DNA from 3 places in the Moorella naiadis (nom. illeg.) genome. Region 2 is predicted to be linked to each of the others. Evidence: riboswitches for the same ligand, from Rfam matches in the RefSeq annotation. Region 2 holds a riboswitch; each other region holds the start of a gene.
The links. Region 2 has a riboswitch for cobalamin ahead of cobU (bifunctional adenosylcobinamide kinase/adenosylcobinamide-phosphate guanylyltransferase). Riboswitches for the same ligand answer to the same signal wherever they lie in the genome.
Positions count from the first base shown of each region.

Region 1: linked by a shared signal. The riboswitch ahead of SDD30_RS07900 (S-layer homology domain-containing protein) and the one ahead of cobU (bifunctional adenosylcobinamide kinase/adenosylcobinamide-phosphate guanylyltransferase) in region 2 are both predicted to bind cobalamin.
Region 3: linked by a shared signal. The riboswitch ahead of SDD30_RS08625 (ECF transporter S component) and the one ahead of cobU (bifunctional adenosylcobinamide kinase/adenosylcobinamide-phosphate guanylyltransferase) in region 2 are both predicted to bind cobalamin.

Region 1 is NZ_JAXGFQ010000009.1:84,953-91,414, forward strand. Features, by position in the region: gene SDD30_RS07885 (uroporphyrinogen decarboxylase family protein) at 1-120, shown strand, start outside; gene SDD30_RS07890 (double-cubane-cluster-containing anaerobic reductase) at 139-1,284, shown strand; gene SDD30_RS07895 (DJ-1/PfpI family protein) at 1,379-1,975, opposite strand; cobalamin riboswitch at 2,152-2,356, shown strand; gene SDD30_RS07900 (S-layer homology domain-containing protein) at 2,750-4,372, shown strand; gene SDD30_RS07905 (S-layer homology domain-containing protein) at 4,492-6,462, shown strand, end outside.
Region 2 is NZ_JAXGFQ010000003.1:99,665-106,126, reverse strand. Features, by position in the region: gene SDD30_RS02945 (hypothetical protein) at 33-551, shown strand; gene SDD30_RS02940 (TIGR00282 family metallophosphoesterase) at 608-1,393, shown strand; gene SDD30_RS02935 (stage V sporulation protein S) at 1,570-1,887, shown strand; gene SDD30_RS02930 (PHP domain-containing protein) at 1,940-2,809, shown strand; gene SDD30_RS02925 (translation initiation factor 2) at 2,830-3,096, shown strand; cobalamin riboswitch at 3,127-3,302, shown strand; gene cobU (bifunctional adenosylcobinamide kinase/adenosylcobinamide-phosphate guanylyltransferase) at 3,415-4,026, shown strand; gene cbiD (cobalt-precorrin-5B (C(1))-methyltransferase CbiD) at 4,193-5,290, shown strand; gene cbiE (precorrin-6y C5,15-methyltransferase (decarboxylating) subunit CbiE) at 5,283-5,930, shown strand; gene cbiT (precorrin-6Y C5,15-methyltransferase (decarboxylating) subunit CbiT) at 5,917-6,462, shown strand, end outside.
Region 3 is NZ_JAXGFQ010000010.1:103,486-109,947, forward strand. Features, by position in the region: gene thiI (tRNA uracil 4-sulfurtransferase ThiI) at 160-1,329, shown strand; gene SDD30_RS08615 (B12-binding domain-containing radical SAM protein) at 1,569-3,764, shown strand; gene SDD30_RS08620 (BON domain-containing protein) at 3,970-4,494, opposite strand; cobalamin riboswitch at 4,767-4,965, shown strand; gene SDD30_RS08625 (ECF transporter S component) at 5,110-5,664, shown strand; gene SDD30_RS08630 (AIR synthase related protein) at 5,661-6,425, shown strand.

The DNA.
Region 1 (6,462 bases), on a different contig from region 2:
AAAGTCATAGTGGGTGGGGCCCCCGTTACCTCGGAGTTTGCCCAGCGTATTGGCGCCGATGCCTACGCTCCCGACGCTGCGGCGGCGGTGGCCGAGGTAGCCAATTTGATAGATTTATAAGGGTAAAGGAGCATCCAGATGGCCAACCAAGCACTGGCGTATTTTGAAGACTTGCGCGAAAGGAATGTCCTGGAGATCAAAAAAGCCAAAGAAGAGGGGAAAAAGGTAGTCGGTACTTATTGCGCTTTTACCCCCAAAGAACTCATCATTGCGGCCGGGGCCATCCCTGTTTCCCTGTGCGGTACCCGGCAGGAACCCATTCCTGAAGCCGAAAAGATCTTACCTCGCAACCTTTGTCCTTTAATTAAATCCAGTTTTGGCTTTGCCATAACCGCTACCTGTCCCTATTTCCATTTTGCCGACCTGCTTATTGCTGAAACTACCTGCGACGGCAAGATTAAGATGTACGAACTACTGCGGGAATATAAACCTATGCATGTCCTTAATTTACCGCCGACACCTTTGGGTGAAGGAGCGCTGGCTTACTGGTATCACGAAGTAGTTAAGACCAAGGAGCGCCTGGAAAGGGAGTTTGGCGTTACCATTACGGCGATAAAATTGAGGGAGGCAATCCGCCAGGTTAATCAAGAACGACGGGCACTGCTGGAGTTTAACCGATTAAACTGCCATGACCCGGCACCGCTGTCAGGTTTAGATCTCTTAAAAGTCCTCTGGGCTAAAGGGTTTACCCCCGATCTATCTACCGGCACGGCCGCCATCTATCAGGTAATTGCAACGGTTAAGGAACAAATGGCTGAAGGGTTTTACGCAGCACCGCCCGGGACACCGCGACTACTTTTAACCGGTTGCCCGGTGGGCCTGGGTTCGGAGAAGGTAATTAAGCTGGTTGAGGAAGGAGGCGGCGTAGTAGTCTGCCTGGAATCCTGCAGCGGCCTTAAACCTCTGGAACCCTTGATTGATGAGGAGGAAGAACCCCTCCGGGCCATTGCGGCCAAATACTTACAGACACCTTGTTCCTGCTTAACTCCCAATAAAGGCCGTTTGGAATTGCTGGCGCGGCTTATTCAAGAATACCGGGTCGACGGGGTAATCGATCTTACCTGGCAAGCCTGCCATACCTATAATATTGAATCCCATAACATTAGAAATATGATCCAGCAAAAGGCAGGGCTACCGTTTTTGCAAATCGAGACGGATTACTCGACGGGGGATCTGCAACAGCTTAAGGTCCGGATTGACGCTTACCTGGAAATGATTAAATAGGGAGCCCCCTTTAAAGACGCCTGCTTTACCGTAGGCAGCAGGATTGTTTTTGCAGCCATCATTAATTATTATATAATAATTATATAATCTATGGTTAAGCCCCTAGCAAGGAATCGATACCGGCGATCAGTCCAGCAAATTGTCTTATCCATTCTGGATTTCCCCGCCAGGAGGCGGCAGAAACCAGATTGCCATCCCTGTACACATTAGCTAAAGTTTCATTAACTTCGCCCCATATAGCTCCAGCGAGAAGAAGATCGGGTTTAATTCCAGGATAACCTGTACACAGCTTGCCTCTAAGTACGCCGGCTGCTATTAAAATTTGCGGCCCGTGGCAGGTAACGGCTACGGGCTTATTAGTTATAAAAAAATGCTGGACAATTTTCAGCACTCGTTCATTGAGGCGTAAATATTCTGGTGAACGGCCGCCGGGGATAACTAGGCCGATATAGTCTAGGGGATCTACTTTATCAAAGGTAGCAGTAAGAAGGAAATTGTGCCCGGGCTTCTCGCTATAAGTCTGCTCTTTTTCAAAGTCATGAATAGCGGTTTTTACAGTTTCTCCCGCCCATTTACCAGGAGAAACGCTGTGAACGGTATACCTCAACATAGTTAAGGCCTGAAAAGGAAAGCTAGCTTCATAATCTTCTACGTAATCGCCAACCAGCATGAGTATTTTTTTGCCAGGCATGTTTATCCCCCTTTTTATTCTATGCCACAGCTATAGAAAAAGAACGCAGGATGAGTTTGTACCAGGAGAGGAATGATTATACACATCCGCCGAAAAAATAAATCCTGCCAGGCAGGATTCTGGTACGATATGTAGAATACCTAAACCGAACGTAAATAAAATAGCGCAGGCATCAAGGGAAGCCGGTGTAAAGCCGGCGCGGTCGCGCCACTGTAAGGGGGAGCGACCCCACAACGGGCCACTGGTCCGGTAGGCAGCGAGATCTCCGCCGCTAAGGGTTAATTCCTTTTAGTAGGGAAAATGCCCGGGGTGGTGCAGTAAAAGGAGCTGGGTGCCGGACTGGGAAGGTGTGGGGGAGCGGTGAACCCGAGCCAGGATACCGGGTGCTTGCTATCGAGCTGATGCTCCCTACGCAGGATGGGGAACGGGCACACCCCCTGTCTTATTTGGAGCAGGGGTTTTAATTTTATCAGGGTAGGCGCCTGGCCCCGAGGGGCCGGGCTCAAATGCTGCCAGCCGGTCCGGCAAGGGGCTTCCAAAGGAGCAGATAACTGGAAGTCCCCGATGCGCCGGGACCGGTACCTGGACGGCCTATTCTAACCCACCCGCGGAGTATTACGGGGAGGTGTTAGCATGAGGCCGTTTATTCGTTTTAGGTGGCCGTAGGGCGACAATTGAAGGCAGCGGCGATGTTTGCTGCGCCGTTACCGCGGTTGTTGTCAGGGGCATAAAGATAACGTACTTTATATCTCTCAAGGTAAGGGAGGAATTAATATGTCTACTCGCCAGGCCTTTCATCCCGGCGGGCGGCCGGCGGCCCTGGCAACGGCGGTATGTTTAATTATCGGCCTGTTGATGCTCCTGGTGGTACCGGCGTGGGGGGAAGCGGCTGTTTCTCCCTTGATGGATAAAGCAGTGCAATTCCTGCAGCATGATTATTTAAAAAACGGGTTGCTTAACTCAGAAATGGGCGTGGGGTCGTACGCTTTTTACGTGCTGAGACAGGCCGGTGTTGACGCCGGTGCCTGGACGCACCAGGGCGTGACTTTGCGGGAGGCAGTGGTAAAAGCAGTCAGGAATGATCTGGATAAAGGGGGAGAAATACGGGCCAAGCAGTTGGCCCAGGACCTGGCGGCCATGCAGGCGCTGGGGGAAAAGGACCTGGCCGGCCGGTTGCTGCAGGCCTTGAAAAACAGGCAGACCGACAGAGGCTTTGAAGATATCGGGCCGTTAAGCATCTACAACAACATGCCTGCCTTTGATTTTTTAAGCAGGGCGGGGATGCTGGAGCAGATAAACATCCGCCTGGCCAGGAATTACATCCTAGAAAGACAGTATGTCAAGGAACAAAATGCCCGGTACGGCAGCTGGGGGTCGCAGGACGGCGACCAATACTACGCCGACTTCATGGCCACCGCTGAGGCGGTGCGAACACTGCACTATTTGGACCCGCAAAAAAAAGATCTACAGGTGCAGCAGGCCATTCAAAACGGCCTGGCCTGGATGCAGAAGCAGCAAAAGCCTGACGGCAGCTTTATGGCCGGCATGGACGACCCGGTAATTGACACGGCAGAAGTGATGGTGACCTTGAAAACCCTAGGTATGGACCCGACGGCCTGGAAAAGCGGCCCGGGGAAGAGTGCCGTTGATTACCTGAGGGATAAGTCATTGAACGCCGATGGGAGCTTCGGCACCTCGGGAAACACCATGGATGCCATCTGGGTGCTCTGGGCGTGCCTGGCCCTAGAAGGGAAGGCAGGCCAGCCGGCGCAACTACAGCCCGGCCCCCAGGAGGGGCCTACCCGGCAGACGCAGCCCGCTGGAAAAACGACTTTTAAGGACCTCCAAGGCCACTGGGCGGAAGGGGCCGTCAAACGGCTGCTGCAAATGGGAGTTGTTTCTGGTTACCCGGACGGTACCTTTAAACCCGAAGGACAGGTGACCCGCTATGAAATAGCCTCCCTGATGGTGCGCCTGCTAAAGCCGGCGGGGGCCTCCGGGCAAGACCTGTTTATCCTCGATCAGAAGTTTAAAGACAGCCGGGATATTCCCCAGTGGGCCCGAGAAGCAGTAGCTGTAGCCTTGAGGGAGGGGCTCATTGCCGGCTACCCGCAAGAGGATGGCGCCCTTGTTTTTAAAGGGGAAGATCCGGTAAGCCGGGCCGAACTGGCCGCCGTGATGGCCCGGATAATTAAAAAGAAGGGCGGGGAGGTGAGGCCGAAGGAGCTGGATTTCACTGACGCGGGCCAGATACCGGCCTGGGCGCAAGAGGCCGTAGGGGTGGCTTATGCCCAAGGGGTTGCCGGCGGCTATCCCGACCGGACCTTCCGGGCGGAAAGGAAGGTGACCAGGGCGGAAGCAGCCGCCATGCTGCTGCGTTTGGCTGAGGTGCTGTAAGGGGGCAGCTAAAAGGCCCTAGAAGACAAAAGAAGGCGTTTGTTTCTGCGGGGGACAAGTTACTATGGTAAAATTTGGCGAGGCTCTCCAATGAGAACACCGTAAGGGGGTTCGGGAAGTTGCATAACCATCGAAGGGCAATTAAAAAGTTAAGCCTGCTGCTGGTTTTACTCATGGCCGTAACCCTTCTGGCGCCGGCGGTAAATGCCGGCGCCAGCGGGGTATCCGGCTCACCGGCCAACAATGCCGTGCAGTTTTTGTACAATGAGTACGCCCAGAAGGGGATCAATAATTCGGACTCCGGGGTCGGCTCTTACGCTTTTTATGTATTAAGACAGGCCGGGGTAGATGTCAGCACCTGGGTGTATAACAGTAAAAACCTAGAAAATACCGTAGCCGATACTGTTTACAGCGACTTGCAAAACCAGGCTAACGTCAAGGCCAAAACCCTGGCCCAGGACCTGGTGGCCGCCCAGGCGCTGGGGCGAAACGATCTGGCCGATCAGCTGGCGGCGATTTTGAAAAACAGGCAGACGGAAAGCGGTTTTGACAACAGCCTTTTCAGCGACCTGCCGGCCTTTGACCTGCTGGGCCGGGCGGGCAAGCTGAGCGTTGTCAACGCCGCTTACGCCAGGGATAATATTTTAAGCAATCAACTCACCGTGTCCGCAGATGTGTACGGCGCCTGGGGCGGTAGCTGGACAGATGCTAATGGCCTACACTATTTCACCGACTTTATGTCTACGGCAGAGGCCCTGCGGGCGCTGCACTACCTGGATCCCAGCGGCGGCGATGTTGCGGTTCAGGCGGCCGTTTATAATGGGCTCGAGTGGCTGAAAAAGCAGCAGCAGGCCGACGGCAGCTTTAAGGCCGGTTGGGACGACCCGCTGGTAGACACCTGCGAAGCGATCCTTACGGCCAAGACCCTCGGCCAGGACCCGGCCACCTGGCAGTCTTCCTTGGGGAAGAGCCCCGTTGACTACCTGCTGAGCGGCGCGGTCGTCAACCAGGACGGCTCACTGGGCACCTCAAAAAACGCCATGGACGCCACCTGGGCGCTCAGCGCCTGCAATTTACTGGACATTAAGCCTGGTTTTTATCTTGACCCAGTGCAAGCCACTTTGAGCATAGGCACTCAACAACAATTCCGCGCCGTCTGGCAGGACGCCTACGGCCAGTCTGACGTGACCCAGTGGGCCGCCTGGTCCGTAGCCGATACCGGCATCGCCAGCGTTGACGACAGTGTTTACAAAGGGCAGGTTACGGCGAAAGGTGCCGGCCAGACGGTGGTTAAGGCCGTCTATAACGGCCTGACGGCGGCGGCTACGCTGACCGTGCCGGCTCCCCCCAGCGGCGGCGCTGCCGCTACGGCGGTGACGGTGGGGATGGCCGCCGTGGGCATGAACAACGAACTGCTCTACGGCCCGTCCTACGTAATGGTGCCGCAAGGAAACAAATGGGGCCTCACCGCCCTGGGGGCCCTGGAAGCCGCGGGCGTCTACTACCATACTTCCACCTGGTCTTGGGGCGTCCTGGTCGATGACATCGCCGGGCAGGCCAACAGCGGCATGGCCGGCTGGATGTACGCCGTGAACGGGCAGATGCCCTCCTTTGGCCCGGAAAAGTACAATATTAATGAGGGCGATAAGATTATCTGGTACTACAGCAAGAGCATGGACCAGCAGCCCCCCACATGGGACGAACTGGTGAGGTGGGCTTCCGGCGGGGGCGGCCAGACAGCCGGCCTGCCTGCCGCAGTGAGCGATTCCGTTTTCAATGAAGCCATGGCTGGCGCAGCTTCAACCGGCCGGGTAGTACTGCAGGCAGGCGCCGACCAAACCGTGCTGGCCCTGACGGTGGATCATGTGGCTAAGATAATTGCTGTCAACAAACCCCTGGCCGTCGCCGTTTCCGGCGTACAGTTTGTGCTTCCCGTGGACAGCTTGAAAGCGCCGGAGTTGAAGGCTGCCGAGGCAGCGCAGCTTCAGGTGAAAGCCCAGAAGTTGAGCGGCGCCGAAGCCCAAGATCTGCTTAAACCTGTTGGCGCTAAGCTTAAACTGGCGGGCGATGTCTACGAGCTGGACGTGCTG
Region 2 (6,462 bases):
CTTATACATAAAGTACGGGGCAGGTGTCTACCATGAGCCTGAAGTACAAACACGGCGGCGAGGTATCCGACAGCATAGGTCTGTTGATTTCTATTCTGGTGCGCTATCCGGAAGTGGGGACCATTAATTATGAACCCCACGACCAGGTCCTGCGTTTTACCTTTATGCTGGCGCAGCCGGTAGAGGAAGAGAGAGTCCGGGCCTTTGAAACGAAGTTCCATAAATCCCTGGAGGTTTATAACTACTTGGAAGATCGGGATGCCAGGGTTATCAACCTACACCACACCTACGACGATCAAATAATGTCCCTTGAAGTACAGCGGGATGTGGCCACCCTTTCCCGGGACGAGATTAACCTGATCATGACCCTGGTACAGGAGGAGTTTGGCTCCAGCCTGGTCGTGGAAAACAATGATGAAGTAATGGAAGAGGAATTAATCCTGCAGGAAGAGTTAATCGACCATATGCTCGAGAGTGTCAAGGGGACTACCTCCGAGAGACAGCTGATTGCCTTCCGGGAAGAGGGACGGGTTATGGTATTTAATAAGTAACCAAAGGTGAATAATAAAATGCAAGCAACCAACAAGGGAAGTTAAGGGGAATTTCGTTGCGAATTTTAATGATTGGTGACGTGGTGGGGCGGCCGGGCCGGCGGGCGGTGCGGGAAGTCCTACCGGCTTTACTCCAGGAACACCGGCCTGATCTGGTGATAGCCAATGGCGAGAATGCTGCCGGGGGTAATGGTATCACACCAGATACCGCCGGTGAACTTTTTGCCAGCGGCATTGACCTGCTCACCATGGGCAACCACGTTTGGGATAAAAGGGAAGCCCTGACCCTGTTGGAGCAGGAGGAGCGGATTGTCCGGCCGGCCAATTATCCTCCCGGCACTCCGGGCCGGGGCTATACCCTTTATCCCGTACGGGAGGATTTAAAAGTCGGGGTTATCAATCTGTCCGGCCGTATCTTCCTCCCCCCCCTGGATTGCCCCTTCCGCCTGGGGCAGGAGCTCGCCGCAGAATTGCGGCGGGAAACGCGGGTCATAGTAGTAGATTTTCATGCTGAGGCGACTTCAGAAAAGGTAGCCCTGGGCAGGTATTTAGACGGCCAGGTGAGTGCCGTTGTCGGCACCCATACCCATATCCAGACGGCCGATGCCCGGGTTCTGCCCGGGGGCACGGCTTACATAACTGATGTAGGTATGACCGGGCCCCGGGATTCCGTCCTGGGGGTTAAAACAGAGATCATTCTGCACCGGTTTTTAACCCAGTTACCAGTGCGGTTTGAGATTGCGGACGGGGTGGTGCAACTGGAGGCTGTACTTCTGGATATTGATCCTGCCACCGGCCGGGCTATGGGCATCCAGCGGCTGCAACACTCTGGTACCCCCTGAAGTTGAAGGTATACCCTGCTTAGGATAGGAGGTCAAGGCTGGCCCCGCGGCAATACCTGGGATAGTTGTATATGCGGTAATTACAACTTAAATGAATTATATGCTTTTTAAGAGGAATTTTTCCCTGCACAGCGAATAGATAGTATCAAAGACAGGTATGAGGGGGGTTATTCTTTATGGAAGTTTTGAAAGTAGCCGCCAGGTCCAACCCGAACTCCGTGGCTGGAGCCCTGGTCGGGGTTTTACGGGAAAAGGGCGGGGTGGAGATCCAGGCGGTTGGGGCCGGGGCTTTAAACCAGGCCATTAAAGCGGTGACTATTGCCCGGGGTTTTGTGGCCCCCCGTGGCCTGGATATAGTCTGTATCCCGGCCTTTGTCGATATCGAGATTGATGGCCAGGAACGCACGGCAGTCAAGCTCATTATAGAGCCCCGGGCAGCAGGGATCAACGGGTTGAGCGAAAAGTTAAATCTGGAACCTGTTACCGCCAGGTAGCAGGCTTTTTTAGGTTATAATAAAGCCAAGAAAATAGTAACCGGGTGATAGTTTGGCTGCAGATCTCCATGCTCATACCACAGCCTCCGATGGCCACCTGTCCCCGGCCCGGGTAGTACACCTGGCCGGCGAGAAGGGGTTGGCGGCCCTGGGGATAACTGATCACGATACTGTTGCCGGCCTGGCGGAAGCCCTGGCCGCCGGGCAGGAAATCGGTCTGCCGGTAATCGCCGGGATCGAGTTAAGTACCGAGGCGGAGGGCCGGGAGGTCCACCTCCTGGGTTACGGTTTCGACTGGCACCAGCGGGATCTTCTGGCCTTTTTAGCCGTTATGCGCCAGGCTCGCTACCGGCGCTGCCTGAAGATTGTCGCCCGGCTGCGGGACCTGGGCTATGACCTGCAGGTGGCGGATGTGGAGCAGGAGGTCCGGGGTGAAGCCATGGGCCGGCCCCATATAGCGGCCGCCCTGGTACATAAGGGCTATTTACCCTCCGTAGATGCCGCCTTTAAAACCCTGTTAGCGCGGGGGCGCCCGGCTTACGTGCCCCGGACCAGGGTACCACCCGCCTGGGCCGTGGAGATAATTTTAAAAGCCAGGGGCCTGCCGGTCCTGGCCCACCCGGGTCTCAGCCAGGTGAATGATCTAATTCCCAGGCTGGTAGCCGTTGGCCTCCAGGGTCTTGAGGTTTATTATCCCTATCATGACGCCGCCGTCATGAGGCATTACCGGCAAATAGCTACTGCCTACAACCTGGTTATAACCGGTGGTTCCGATTTCCACGGGCGACCGGGAGATACCCACGCCGACCTGGGCTCCTGCACCTTAAATGCGGCTGAGCTGGAAAGGTTAATGGAGCGATTGCAAAAGATTAAGGAGCAGGCGACTAAGGATTGGGCGCCGGGCATATACTTTAACAAATGAACAGGAGGGGGTGGGGGCCGTTGGCTGATGATAGCCAGGCAGCCCTTTACCGGCGAATTAAAGAATTGGAAAGCAGGATCGAGCAATTGCGGATCAGCCGGCGTGTCCTGATGCGCCTGGTGGAGAAAAGCGAGGTCGAGAAGTGGGAAATAGTGAACCGCTTGCGCTGGGAAAAGGAACAACTGCAGACCCGTAACCATCGTTATGCCCGGGCCATCTGGCAAAAAAACAAGGAATTAGTATTCTTAGCGGGCAAGCTGCAAGGGCATATTGTGCCCGGGGCTTGACCGGTATAGAGGGATGGTTTATACTATAGTCAAATTTAATAAACAACAGGTGCTTGCCGGGAAAAGGGAATCAGGTGTAAATCCTGAGCGGTCGCGCCACTGTAACCGGGGAGTTTTTCCTCAAGTAGCCACTGGTGTTATACTGGGAAGGCGAGGGAAAGCAGGGAGCCGGGAGCCAGGAAACCTGCCTGTTGCTGAACCCTCGCGTTTAGGGGTGAAATATAAAAGAATTTACTCCAGCCGTTTGCGCGAGGCTGGAGTTTATTTTTGCGGCGGGAACTGGCCGCCGTAAACGTCATTTCAGGTAGGTAGGGTATTTTGGATGGCAAAATGGAAGAACGCGGGCCGCTGATCATGATCACCGGCGGTAGCCGGAGCGGCAAGAGCAGCCTGGCAGAGGAACTGGCAGGCCGGGCAGGGGGTGAAGTCGTCTACCTGGCAACAGCCACCGTTGATGATGCCGAAATGGCTGCTCGGGTGGCCAGGCATCGCCGCCGCCGCCCGGCCTGCTGGCGGACGGTGGAGGTTCCCCTGGAGGTTGCCGCGGCGATAGAACAAGAAGGTGCTAGAGCTGTTACCCTACTCATGGACAGCCTGGGGATGTGGCTTACCAACCTCCTGGGTAGTTACGACGGCGAGGGAGCAGGTAGCCAGGATGAGCAGGAGAAGATTATCGCGGGCATTATGGCCAAGGTGCAGGAGCTGGCTGTCGCAGCCCGCCAGGCCCGGGCGCGGGTAATTATCGTTACCGATGAGGTGGGGCTGGGCCTGGTGCCACCCTATCCCCTGGGCCGCCTTTTTCGCGACCTCCTGGGCCTGGCCAACCAGGAGCTGGCCCGCCAGGCCGATACAGTATACTTGGTTGTAGCCGGTCTGCCAGTAGTCCTCAAGGGTGAAGACCTATCACCCTCCTTCCCTCATGGGGACTAGCGTCCCAACCGAGGATAAGCGCAGCCGCCTGTTTGAGGCCGGAGGCCGAGTTAAAGCTGCGCCCGAAGCCGGCCGAGCTCGACACAAGTATAATGGCGCCACCAGCGCCTGAAAGGAACCTGCCTTACCCCCGAAGTAGCTAACCATATTATTGGAGGAGAAACCGGTGGCCAAAGAATTACGACGGGGCTATACAACCGGCACTTGCGCCGCAGCGGCGGCCCGGGCCGCCGCCCTGGCCTTGTGGCGGCATGAAACGGTAAATACAGTCTCCCTGACCTTGCCCCGGGGCGAAAAAATAATCATGCCGGTTACCCTGCTTCAGAAAAATCTTGATGAGGTCGAGGCAGTAGTAATTAAAGACGCCGGCGACGACCCCGATGTCACCGACGGCGCGGCCGTTCACGTCCGCGCCCGGAAAAGAGCTAAGGGGATCGTCCTGCGGGGCGGTGCTGGCATCGGTACAGTTACCCGGCCCGGCCTGGCCGTGCCGGTGGGAGAACCGGCCATTAATCCCGTGCCCAGGGCCATGATTAACAGTGCGGTAGCTGACCTGGTACCGGCCGGCCAGGGAATGGAGCTAGAGATTAGCATCCCCAGGGGTGAAGAGCTGGCCCGGCGCACCCTGAACCCCCGCCTGGGGATTACCGGCGGTTTATCCATCTTGGGCACCACCGGCATAGTCGAACCCATGTCGGAGGAAGCCTTCCGCACCTCCCTGGTACCCCAGATCGATGTCGCCCTGGCAGCTGGCTGGAAAACCCTGGTTTTGACGCCGGGCCGTCTGGGCCAGCGCCAGGCCGAGGAGAAATATGGCCTGCCGGCCACCGCCGTTATCCTCACCAGCAATTTTATCGGTTACCTTTTGGAGGCCTGCGCGGAACGCCCGGTCAAGGGGGTTCTCCTCTGGGGCCACGCAGGCAAGCTGGTGAAGGTAGCGGGCGGTATTTTTTATACCCACAGCCATATTGCCGACGCCCGCCAGGAGATTATCGCCGCCCGGGCGGCGGCAGCAGGGGCCTCCCGTGAACTGGTACAAGAGATCCTGGCCGCCACCACGGTGGAGGCAGTCCAGGAGTTATTGCAGCGAGCAGCCATGGAACCGGGTTTCTGGGATTCCCTGGCGGCTCTGGCCAGCCAGCGGGCCACGGCCCTGGTCCATGGGGCTTTAACTATCGGTACAGCCCTCCTGAACCTCCAAGGGGAGATCCTGGGCCTGGATGCGACCGCGCGGCAGATAATGGGGGGCTTTAGTTATGTCTAGGAAAAGTTGGTTAGCAGTCATTGGTGTGGGTCCCGGTACCCCGGAATACCTGACCCCGGCAGCCTGCCAGGCAGCCCGGGCGGCGGAGATCCTGGTCGGGGGTCGCCGGGCGCTGGACCTCTTTGCGGATCTACCCCGGGAGAAACAGGTTCTTGGCGGCGACCTGGAGAAGGTATATACCTTTCTACAGGAGGTACGTCCCCGGCCTACAGCAGTCTTGGTTTCCGGGGATCCGGGCTTCTATAGCCTGCTGGGATGGCTGCGGCGCAAATTCCCCGGGGAGAAAATAACCGTTATTCCCGGTATCAGTTCCGTCCAGCTGGCCTTTGCCCGCCTGGGCCGGGGCTGGGAGGGAGCGATTTTCCTGAGCCTCCACGGGCGCCCCCTGACAACCCTGGCCCCCTACCTTCCCCGCCTAACGGAAAAGTCGGTACAGCTGGCGCTGCTGACCGGGGGCAGCAATACCCCGGCAGCCCTGGGGAGCTATCTGGCCAGCCACGGCCTGGCTGACCTGATGTTGTGGATTGGCTGGGAATTGGGTACGAAAAAGGAAGGGACAATCTGGCTGACAGCCGCCGAACTGGCCAGCTCGGTTCTGCCGGCTGCAGGGGTGGTGCTCATGGGCTATGAACAGGAGTGACTGGCCCTTTCTAACCCCGGGGATTCCAGATTTCTATTTCACCCGTGACCGGGTACCCCTCACCAAGGAGGAGATCCGGGTTCTGACCCTGGCTAAAGCCCGGCTGGGGCCGGGGATGACCGTCTATGATATCGGCTCCGGGACCGGTTCCCTGGCCATCGAAGCGGCCAGGCTGGTGGGGCCGGGACAGGTCCTGGCCATTGAGGTTAACCCAGTGGCCTGTAGCCTTATTACCGAAAATGCCAGGCGATTTGGTTTAAATAATCTCCAAGTAGTAGCCGGTGCGGCGCCGGCCGCCCTAGCGGGGTTGCCGGCCCCGGAGCGGGTTTTGATCGGCGGCAGTGGCGGCCACCTAGCAGCAATTCTAGCTACCTGCCATGAAGTGTTGCTGCCAGGTGGAGTCATGGTTATTAACGCCGTTACCCCCGCAACCCTGAGTACGGCCCTGAACTTTGGCCAGGGCAGGGGTTATCAAGTAGCGGCCGTATCAGCGAGCCTGGCCCGCCTGGAGCCGGCCGGGCAGGCCCACATC
Region 3 (6,462 bases), on a different contig from region 2:
CAAAGGGATAAAACCAAGCCACCCCCGCCGCCGAGGAAGGCTGAGCGTATAGTTTGCTAGCCGAGAACCACCGGAGCCTGGAGCCTGTAGCCGCCAGCCCCGCAGCGATAATGTAAGTCATATCCATTTTTGGTAGAACCCTATTTTCGGAGGAATCACATGTATACATCTCTCCTGGTCCGTTACGGCGAAATCAGCCTCAAAGGTAATAACCGCCCTTACTTCGAGGATAAACTCCTGGACAACATGCGCCGCGCCCTGGCCGACCTGCCGCCTCATAAAATGCGTAAAACCTTCGGCCGCATCTTTGTCGAGCTCTACGACGACCTGGAAACCGTCAGCCGGCGGCTGCGGCGGGTCTTTGGCATCGTCTCCCTGAGTCCGGTAGTCACCGCCCCCCTGGAGCTGGCGGCCATCAAGGAGAAAGCCCTGGCCGTCCTGGCGGACACCCCCGGCACCACCTTCAAGGTCCAAACCCAGCGGCCCAACAAACACTTCCCTTTAACCTCGCCCCAGGTCAACCAGGAGCTGGGGGCTTACCTCCTCAGCCACAGCCCGAAGCGGCGGGTGGACGTTCACCATCCTGACTGCTATATTTACGTGGAGATCCGCGACGAAGGGGCTTACATCTTCTCCCGCACCATCCCCGGTCCCGGCGGCCTGCCTGTAGGCGTAACCGGCCGCGGCCTGCTCCTCATCTCCGGTGGCATCGACAGCCCGGTGGCCGGCTACATGGGGATGAAACGGGGGTTGGAGCTAACGGCCCTCCACTTCTACAGCTTCCCCTTTACTAGCGAGCGCTCCAAGGAAAAAGTCCTCGACCTCTGCCGGGTCCTGGCCGGCTACGGTGGCCCCCTGCGCCTGGTTATCGCCCCCTTCACCAATATCCAGAAGGCCATCCGCCAGTACTCCCCGCAGGAGTTCTACGTCACCATCATGCGGCGGATGATGTTTCGTATTGCACAGGCTGTGGCTGAGCAAGAAGGCGCCCTGGCCTTACTGACAGGAGAAAGCCTGGGCCAGGTGGCTAGCCAGACCCTGCAGAGTATGGCCGTCATCAACCAGGTAGTCGACTTGCCGGTCCTACGGCCCCTGGTAGCCTGGGATAAGAGCGAGATCATCGAGGTCTCCCGGCGCATCGGCACCTACGACATCTCCATCCGGCCCTACGAAGACTGCTGCACCCTTTTCGTCCCCAGGCACCCGGCCACCCGGCCGTCCCTGGCACGGGTGGCGGCGGCCGAAGAAAACCTGGCCGTGGCGGAGCTCGTCAAGGAGTGCCTGGGGAATCTGGAAATCTTAGCGGTGGAGCCCGAAGCAAGTATGTAAGCCGATATGCCAGGTACCGTCTGGCTTCTTCTCCCACCGCTGCCTCGCTACGGCTTCGCAGAAGTATCAGACGCCTCGAACCCAGTCGCCTTCCGCCTGTACCCGCCAGCTCTTCAGACAGCATTTTCTTAGTTTCGTGGTGAGGAGGAATTAACCCCTCCCCCATGAGGGGCTTCTCGAAGAACAGGTTTCAGCCAGTAACGGATATTAACGTCAACCTAAAAAAGGACGATCAGCCCTTGTGTATTCTGTTAACCACCCTCAACGCTAAGTACATCCACGTTAACCTGGCCCTGCGCTACCTGCGGGCCTGCTGCCGCGACCTGCCCCTAGATTTCGTCCTGGATGAGTTCACCATTAACGACCACCCCGGGCATATCGCTGCTGCTATTTACCGCCACCGGCCCGACCTGGTGGCTTTCTCCTGTTATATCTGGAACCTGGAGTCCACCCTGGCCGTCGCGGCTATTCTGAAGAAGGTGCGGCCGGACCTACCCATCCTCTGCGGCGGCCCGGAAATCTCCTTTGGGGTGGAGGACTTTCTCGCCCAGCATCCGGAAATCGATCTGATCATCATCGGCGAGGGGGAGGTACCCTTCCGCGCCCTTATGGAGCAATTGATCACAGGTACTATGCCGGGTGCGGTTGAGGGTGAAAATCTGTGCGTCCCCAGAGGACCCCTGGCCGCCATTCCCGGCCTGGCCTGGCGGCAGGATGGGAAGGTTGTCATCAACCCGCCGGCCTCAGTTATCTTTCCGGGTATTTTATCCACTTCAGGCGCCCCGTTCGCCAGCCCCCCGGCGCGGCCCGGTACTATTTCCGGCCAGGAAACCACCCTGGCTACCGATCGCCAGGGGGCGGGGACCAGCCCTCTCCTTCGCCATAAAGATCTTGACCCTATTCCCTTTCCCTACGCAGAAGACCTGGCTGCTAGCGGTAACGACCTGCGGCAGCGTACTGTCTATTACGAAACCTCTCGCGGCTGCCCCTTCGCCTGCGGCTTCTGCCTCTCCTCTACCACGACGGGAGTGCGCTACTTCTCCCTGGAACGGGTGCAGGAGGACCTGGCGCGGCTGCTGGCGGCCGGGGTACGGGAGATTAAGTTTGTCGATCGCACCTTTAACGCCCATAAAGAAAGGGCCCTGGCCCTCTGGGAGTATCTCCTCTCCCTCCGGCCCAAAGCCCGCTTTTATTTTGAAATCGCCGGCGACCACCTGGACGACGAGATGTTTTCCTTTTTAAGCCGGATACCACCGGGCCTCTTTCAGTTTGAAATCGGCGTCCAGACTATTGACGCCAGGGTGAACGCCCGCTGTAATCGCCGCCAGGACTGGAAACGACTGGCCGCCAATATCCGCCGCCTGCAGGCAGCAGGCAACATTCGCCTGCACCTGGACCTCATCGCCGGCCTGCCCGGGGAAACTTACACAGGAGTCGGCGAAAGCTTCGACGCCGTAGCGGCCCTGAAACCCCACGAGATCCAGCTCGGCTTTCTGAAACTCCTGAAAGGCACGAGCCTACGCGCCCGGGCCGATGAGTTCGGCTACCTCTTCCTCGACCGGCCGCCCTACCAGGTCCTGGCCAACAGCGCCATCGCTTACGATGAGATGCTGCGCCTCCACGTCATTGAAGACCTCCTCAAGTATTACGGCAACAGCCACCTGGCCGACCACGCTTTTGCCTACCTGGCCGCCACCGCCTTTGACGGCAGCTACTTCGCCCTCTACGAGGCCCTGGCCGCCTGGTGGGAGGCAAAGGGCTTCTTGCGCCGCGGCCACAGCCAGCGGGATCTCTTTAACCACCTGGCGGCCTTTGCCATCAGCCTGACCCGGGGAATCGCCACGAGGATCGTCATACAACCCTTACCAGATTATCATGGTAGCCTCCGGAATGGAGCCGGCAACATTCATGGGGCAGGCAGCCATGGGAATCCCCCCGCCGGTCCCGGTAAAATCCCCATCCCCGAGGCCGGGCTGGAAAAGGTTAGACCAGGAGAAACACCTAGCAAACTGGAGCCAGCGCACAGGCCTACAGAAGCAGCACAGCCTGCTGCCATCATGGCACGAGCAGGGTGCTTACGTAACCTTACGCAGGCTCAGCTCGATCGCTTCTACCAGCTCCTGAAATTCGATTTCCTCAGCCGCGACTGCAGCCGCAACTTCCCGGACTGGGTGCCGCCCTCGCCCCTGACAGATGAGGAGCGTGCAAATTACATGGTGCGGATAACCGCTCCCCGGTCCATAGAAAAATATATACCAGGGCTCGCGAAAGAAGCCCCGGCAAACCTGCGCCGTCACGGTTTTATCGAACTCTTCCCCTGCCACCCGGAGAGGCCGGAACACGACGACCCGACCCTGACCTTCTTTTACTACGGCCTCCCTGGAAGTGAGACAAGGGTATATTATTTACCCCTCATTGAAATAGACCCGAAATAGACCCGCAAACTTTTTAAATCAAGTATCACACCTGCTTGTATATATTTATTTGGGAAAAGCCTTCTTACCTCTTCCCACGTCATCATATCACCTCCCAACAACGTACATCTTTATTTCTTGATACTATTTTAATATTATCCAGGTGAAATGGCAATAAATATAAATTGAGCCGCGGGAGGAAAGCCCTCCCGCAGCTGATTCAACCTTACTCTTCCCTATCGTTATTCACCTGGCTGTGGAAAATATTTTCCAGGCTCATTTCCTCTCCCCCTACCTTAACCTGGCTCACTACCCGGGTTACACCCCGGGCTTTAAATGCCGCCTCCCGGGCCGCCTCCATCTCGGCCGGGTCTTCCGCCCGGCCCTTTAAAACCACCGTGCCGTGGCCGCCAACGCTTTCGGCGCCAATATGGCGCAGGTCCACCCGCGGGTCCTGGTCCAGCTCCTCGGCAACCTCTATGGTCACGTCTTCGTCCCGGACGGCACCGTCGGTGCTGATAGCCACGGCATTGGCCACACTTTTCACCCCAGGCACTTTACTGATCAACCCTCCGGCCCGCTCCTTCTCCCCCAGGGTATCGACGATGCCCTGGAGCTGGGCCTCGCCCTCGATCACGTCGGCATTCAAACCGTAACTGCGCAGGTCCTTATCCTTCCGCAGGAGCTGCCGCACCTTTTCCCGTAAAGAAGCATCATCGTCCATCATGCCCACTCCCTTGCTATCAATCAAATCTAGTATACCCCGGCAACAGCAAGTTCATGGGCAGGGGACGTCATTTATATAGTTTCTATATAGCTTCCGCGCCCCGCTCACCGGTGCGGTCAATTGGCTAGCGAGCCAGGGTAACCCGGCCAGAGCTGGCCTTTTCCGCCAGAAATAAACGGACAACTTAGCCCCAATACTATTCGCGGCGACAAATTTGTCATGGACTTTCCAGGGTAGGTTTTGGAAACAGGACTTGTCAAAAGCCTGGTGGTGGATTATATTAATAATTGACAGCCATATATGGAAAATGGACAGGTGTCCCGGAAGGGGAAGAATAGGGAAGTCCGGTAACCGCCTTTTCAGGCTGCGATCCGGCGCGGTCCCGCCACTGTGAGCGTGGAGTTTACGATATAACGCCACTGGGATAGTTCCCGGGAAGGCATCGTAAAACAAGGAAGCGCGAGCCAGGAGACCTGCCTGTCCATGGGACCTCTCACCTTCGCCAGGAAAGGGGAGAAGCAACCGGGGATGATGGTAAAGTCCCCAGCCGGAAGACGGCTGGGGACTTTTTAATTGGGGGCGACCCGGCCCCCCGGATTGCCACTGACAAAATCTTCATATCAGGAAGGTGAAGCAAACATGGCGAAACCGGCAGTATCTCCCTCGACCGGCAAGGCAAGTCGCTGGACGGCCAGGCGCCTAGCCACCCTGGCCATGCTCATCGCCCTGTCAACTGTGGGCGCTAATCTAAAAATACCCAGCATCACCGGCACGCCGGCCTTCGATTCTTTTCCCGGCTTTCTCGGCGCCCTCATCCTGGGGCCCGCCGATGGGGCCCTGATAGCAGCCCTGGGGCACCTGCTCACCGCCTTTACCGCCGGGTTCCCCCTCACCCTGCCCCTCCACCTGGTTATCGCCGCCGGCATGGCCGCCGTCGTCGCCCTCTTTGCTCTCTTTTACCGCCTTTCCCCCTGGTTGGGAATAGGGGTGGGAATAGCCCTCAACGGCCTTTTGCTCCCGGCGCTGTTCATCCCCCTGCCGGGGTTCGGCAAAGCATTCTTCCTGGCCATGGTGGTGCCCTTATTGCTCGCTTCCGCCCTGAATATCGCCCTGGCAGCGGCTGCCTTTACCAGCCTGCGCCGGGTATTTCCCGCCAGCTATGCCGCCGGCCGGGGGAAAGGTGAAGGGAAATGACCCCGGCCACCCTTTCCCCCCGCCGCTACCGGGATCTGATCATCCTGGACCTGGATGAGCAAAGGTCCTTGGTGATCGCCTGCGACTCCGCCGGGGCTATCGGCCCCAAGGTAGCCGACGTGGTACGCGTGCCCGGGTACGTCCTGGGCCGTTTTACCGCCAGGGTGGCCCTGATGAAAGTCCTGGCGGCCGGGGCCTGGCCAGCCTGCATTGCCAACACCCTTTGCGTGGAGCCGGAACCTGCAGGCGCGGCCATCCGGGAAGGCGTGGCCGACGAGATCCGAGCGTTGGGCATCGACCCGGAGAAAGCCCTCACCGGCAGCAGCGAAAAAAACGTCCCCACTACCCAGTCCGGGATAGGGATCACCGTCATCGGCCTGGCAACAACCGCGGAGTTGTTAATGGGACGCCTGGCTGCCGGCGATACCCTGGCCCTCCTGGGACGGCCCAAGGTCGGAACCGAGGTCTTCCTCGACGACCCGGAAATCGTAGACCTGAAAACCGTGCGCCTGCTCCTCAACCAGCCGGGTATCCGGGAAATCGTCCCCGCCGGCTCCCGGGGCATCCTGGCCGAGGCCCGGGACCTGGCCGCATTATACAGGCTGCAAATCGACTGGAGGTCTGGCCTCCCGGAGCTGGACCTGCTAAAGTCGGCCGGCCCCGCCACCTGCCTCCTCGCCGCCGGCGACCGGGCCGCCCTGGAGGCCGCGGGGCGCCGGGCGGAAAAACCCTTCTGCCTCCTGGGTACCCTGGAAAATTAAAACTCGCACAACGGCTGAAGGCCTGAAATAAGGGCAA